DNA from 2 places in the Bradyrhizobium sp. LCT2 genome. Region 1 is predicted to be linked to the other one. Evidence: predicted binding sites of a transcription regulator. Region 1 holds the regulator's gene; the other holds the start of a gene.

Region 1 (2,197 bases):
TTGGCGTCGGTCTGGGCTTCCGAATCCTCGGCATAGTCGAGGTCGAGCACGGGCGTGCCGTTGTAGATGCCGCAGGAGATCGCGGCGACGTTGTCGCGCAGCACGTTGGCCTTGACCATGTTGCGCGCCTTCATCCAGTTGACGCAATCGGCGAGCGCGACCCAGGCGCCGGTGATCGAGGCCGTGCGCGTGCCGCCGTCGGCCTGGAGCACGTCGCAATCGACCGTGATCTGGCGCTCGCCGAGCGCTTCGAGATTGATGATGGTGCGAAGGGAGCGGCCGATCAGGCGCTGGATCTCGACGGTGCGGCCGCTCTGCTTGCCGGCGGAGGCCTCGCGGCGGGTGCGTTCCGAGGTCGCGCGCGGCAGCATGCCGTATTCGGCGGTGACCCAGCCGCGGCCCTGGCCCTTCAGCCACGGCGGCAGGCGGTCCTCCAGCGTGGCGGTGACCAGCACATGGGTGTCGCCGAATTTCACCAGGCAGGAGCCTTCCGCATATTTGACCACGCCGCGCTCCAGCGTCACGGGGCGCAATTCGTCGGGCGCACGGCGGCTTGGCCGCATGGGAAATCCTCCAAAACTCACGGGAATAGGCTGTTCGCGGTGCTTGTAGGTGGGGTGAGGGTGAGCGGCAAGGCCTTTTCGGTCCCCAAGCAACTGTCGAGCAAGTGCAAAACCACGCTTGTCAGGGGCCTCCCGGATGGCCAAATTATAAGCATCTGAGAGGAGTTGCTGTCTGTGGCCCATCACGATCCGATCCATCTGATCGCGCCGCGCGCAGGGCTCGCCCAGCTGAATGAGCGGTCCCGCGACATCTTTCGTCAAATTGTCGAAAGCTATCTCGCGACCGGCGAGCCGGTGGGCTCACGCAATATTTCCCGGCTGATCGCGATGCCGCTGTCGCCGGCCTCGGTTCGCAACGTCATGGCCGATCTGGAACAGCTCGGCCTGATCTATGCCCCGCATACGTCCGCCGGCCGGCTGCCGACGGAACTCGGCCTGCGCTTCTTCGTCGACGCCTTGATGCAGGTGGGTGACCTCAATGACGCCGAGCGGCAGTCGATCCAGAGCCAGCTCACCTCCGTCGGTCAGGCGCAGTCGGTCGAGGCGGCGCTGGACCAGGCGCTGACGCGGCTGTCGGGCCTGACCCGCGCCGCCGCGGTGGTGCTGACGCCGAAATCCAACGCGCGGCTGAAACACATCGAATTCGTCCGGCTGGAACCGGAAAAAGCGCTGGTGATCCTGGTCGGCGAGGACGGCCAGGTCGAAAACCGCGTGCTGACGCTGCCGCCCGGAGTTCCCTCCTCGGCGATCACCGAGGCCGGCAATTTCCTCAATTCGCGGATTCGCGGCCGCACCCTGGCCGAGGCGCGGCTCGAGCTCGAGACCGCGCTCGGGGAGGCCCGTGCCGAGCTCGATCAGCTGACGCAGAAGGTGATTTCGGCCGGGATCGCCAGCTGGTCCGGCGGCGAGAACGAGGACCGCCAGCTCATCGTCCGCGGCCACGCCAATCTGCTGGAAGATTTGCACGCGCTGGAGGATCTGGAGCGGGTCCGCCTCTTGTTCGACGACCTCGAGACCAAGCGCGGCGTCATCGACCTGCTCGGCCGGGCCGAGACCGCGGAAGGCGTGCGGATTTTCATCGGTTCGGAGAACAAGCTGTTCTCCTTGTCGGGCTCCTCGACCATCATCTCGCCCTATCGGGATGCCGCCGGCCACATCGTCGGCGTTTTGGGCGTTATCGGGCCGACACGGCTGAATTATGCCCGTGTGATCCCGACCGTGGACTACGCCGCCCGGATCGTCAGCCGCCTTCTGGGGGGCTGACCGGCGGCTGAGGCGATCACGGGCGCTTGATTTTCGGCGTCCGAAGCACGATATCCGGGCCAGAAAAATCCCTGAGACAAATTCGAAAAGAGAGCCGATGACCGATCGAGACCGGCAACCCGAAGACACGACCGCGCCGACCGGCGAGCCCGTGGTGTCGAAGCCCTACATCATGCCCGACGATCCCGAGCCGGGCTCGGTCGAGCTGTTGCAGAAGGAAGCCGCCGAGGCGCGCGACCGTATGCTGCGGACGCTGGCGGAGATGGAAAATCTGCGCAAGCGCACCACCAAGGAGGTCGCCGACGCCCGTCTCTACGGCATCACCGGCTTTGCCCGCGACGTGCTCGACATAGCCGACAACCTCCAGCGCG
Region 2 (2,197 bases), 2.9 Mb from region 1:
GATCTGCTCGGAACCACCTTGCGAGTCGATCATCTGGCATCGTTCAATCGCGTCGATATTGCCCTCGACCCGTTCCCGCAGAATGGCGGCGTCAGCACGTTGGAAGCCTTGCAGATGGGCGTGCCCGTGGTGGCGAAGCTCGGGAACAGTCTGCCCAGCCGTGCCGCCGGCTCCATCCTCACCGCGCTTGGCCTGCCGGACTGGGTTACGGACAGCGAGGAGGCATATGTCGACATCGCGGTGAGCCGCGCGACTGAGATCGACGACCTCGACAAATTGCGCCGCGAGTTGCCCGGACAGGTCAGGGCTGCGCCCGCCTGCAACCCGGTCGCCTACGCGCAAGCGGCGGACGAGGCCTATCGCGCGATGTGGAAGCGCTATTGCAGCAGCGACGCCTGATCGCTGCGTCAATGCAGCCTGAACACGCCGTCCACCGCACGTAGCTCGGCCGGCTTGATCAGCTTGGAATGCGCGACGGTGACCGAATAGAGGGGACCGTCGAGCTTTTGCTGCCAGAACGCCAGGAAATCGGTCAGCGCCGGGAATTTCGGGAAGAGATCGTAGTTCTGCCAGACATAGGTCTGAAGCAGCGAAGGATGATCCGGCATCCGATAGAGAATTTCAGCCGTCGTCAGCCCGTAACCCAGCACCTGTTTCCGGAAGTCGTCGGAAACAACCCCAACCCGCGAGACCATGCCAACCTCCTTTGCAGGAGCGCATTCAGGGGTGGCTTGATCCGGTACGCTGCTTACGAGCCACCCGGTGGAGATGCGCTCACATGAGAGAAATGTGACGCAAACTGATAATCCATCTCAAGCCCAAAAGTTTAACAAGCTGTTGAAATTCAATGCGTTAGCAGCAGAGACGGCTCCGTGCTAATACGGACCGGCGGACGGTTAACGATGGGAAAGAGATTCTGGCAGCCGGGCCTTCCGAGTGCTTATTTTTCTGCTAGAAGCCCTTGCCCCCGCAAAATTCCTGTCCTATTTCAGCCTCACCCGTGCTAGCACTCGCGGGCACAGACTGCTAACAATCTGAAATCATCAACCCGAGCAATTGCTTAGGAGGACTGCATGAAATTCCGTCCGCTTCACGACCGCGTCGTGGTCAAGCGCATCGACGCAGAAGAGAAGACCGCTGGCGGCATCATCATTCCCGACACTGCCAAGGAAAAGCCCTCCCAGGGCGAAGTCGTCGCCGTCGGCCCCGGTGGCCGCGACGAAGCCGGCAAGCTGATCCCGATCGACCTGAAGGTCGGCGACCGCGTGCTGTTCGGCAAGTGGTCCGGCACCGAGGTCAAGATCGACAGCGTCGATCTCTTGATCATGAAGGAAAGCGACATCATGGGCGTCCTCGACGTCCCCGCTTCCAAGAAGAAGGCGGCCTAAGAGCCCCCTCTCGCCCCCAGCCAACCTCAAGGAAAAATCCAGATGGCAGCTAAAGAAGTCAAATTCTCGGTTGATGCGCGCGACAAGATGCTGCGCGGCGTCGACATCCTCGCCAACGCGGTGAAGGTCACGCTCGGTCCGAAGGGCCGCAACGTCGTGCTCGACAAGTCGTTCGGCGCTCCCCGTATCACCAAGGACGGCGTCACCGTCGCCAAGGAGATCGAGCTCGAGGACAAGTTCGAGAACATGGGCGCGCAGATGGTGCGCGAAGTCGCCTCCAAGTCCGCTGATGCGGCCGGCGACGGCACCACCACCGCGACCGTGCTGGCCCAGGCGATCGTGCGCGAAGGCGCCAAGTCGGTTGCCGCCGGCATGAACCCGATGGACCTCAAGCGCGGTATCGACCTCGCGGTCGAAGCCGTCGTTGCGGACCTCGTCAAAAACTCCAAGAAGGTCACCTCGAACGACGAGATCGCCCAGGTCGGCACCATCTCGGCCAACGGCGACGCGGAGATCGGCAAGTTCCTGGCCGACGCCATGAAGAAGGTCGGCAACGAGGGTGTCATCACCGTCGAGGAAGCCAAGTCGCTCGAGACCGAGCTCGACGTCGTCGAGGGCATGCAGTTCGACCGCGGCTACATCTCGCCCTACTTCGTCACCAACGCCGACAAGATGCGCGTTGAGATGGACGACGCCTACATCCTCATCAACGAGAAGAAGCTCTCCTCGCTGAACGAGCTGCTGCCGCTGCTCGAGGCCGTGGTGCAGACCGGCAAGCCGCTGGTCATCGTCGCCGAGGACGTCGAGGG

Evidence for each region. Region 1 encodes HrcA, which represses chaperone genes, less so after heat shock. Its sites were predicted from a motif close to GTTAGCACTCNCNNNNNGNGAGTGCTAAC; they were not measured.
Region 2: a site for HrcA is predicted at 1,003-1,031, ahead of EI171_RS19260 (co-chaperone GroES). Genes of this name have one in related genera too.

Annotation. Positions count from the first base shown of each region.
Region 1 covers NZ_CP034432.1:1,087,605-1,089,801, forward strand. The annotation lists gene rph (ribonuclease PH) at 1-563, opposite strand, end outside; gene hrcA (heat-inducible transcriptional repressor HrcA) at 738-1,826, shown strand; gene grpE (nucleotide exchange factor GrpE) at 1,924-2,197, shown strand, end outside.
Region 2 covers NZ_CP034432.1:4,009,464-4,011,660, reverse strand. The annotation lists gene EI171_RS19270 (tetratricopeptide repeat protein) at 1-399, shown strand, start outside; gene EI171_RS19265 (usg protein) at 408-695, opposite strand; gene EI171_RS19260 (co-chaperone GroES) at 1,074-1,388, shown strand; gene groL (chaperonin GroEL) at 1,431-2,197, shown strand, end outside.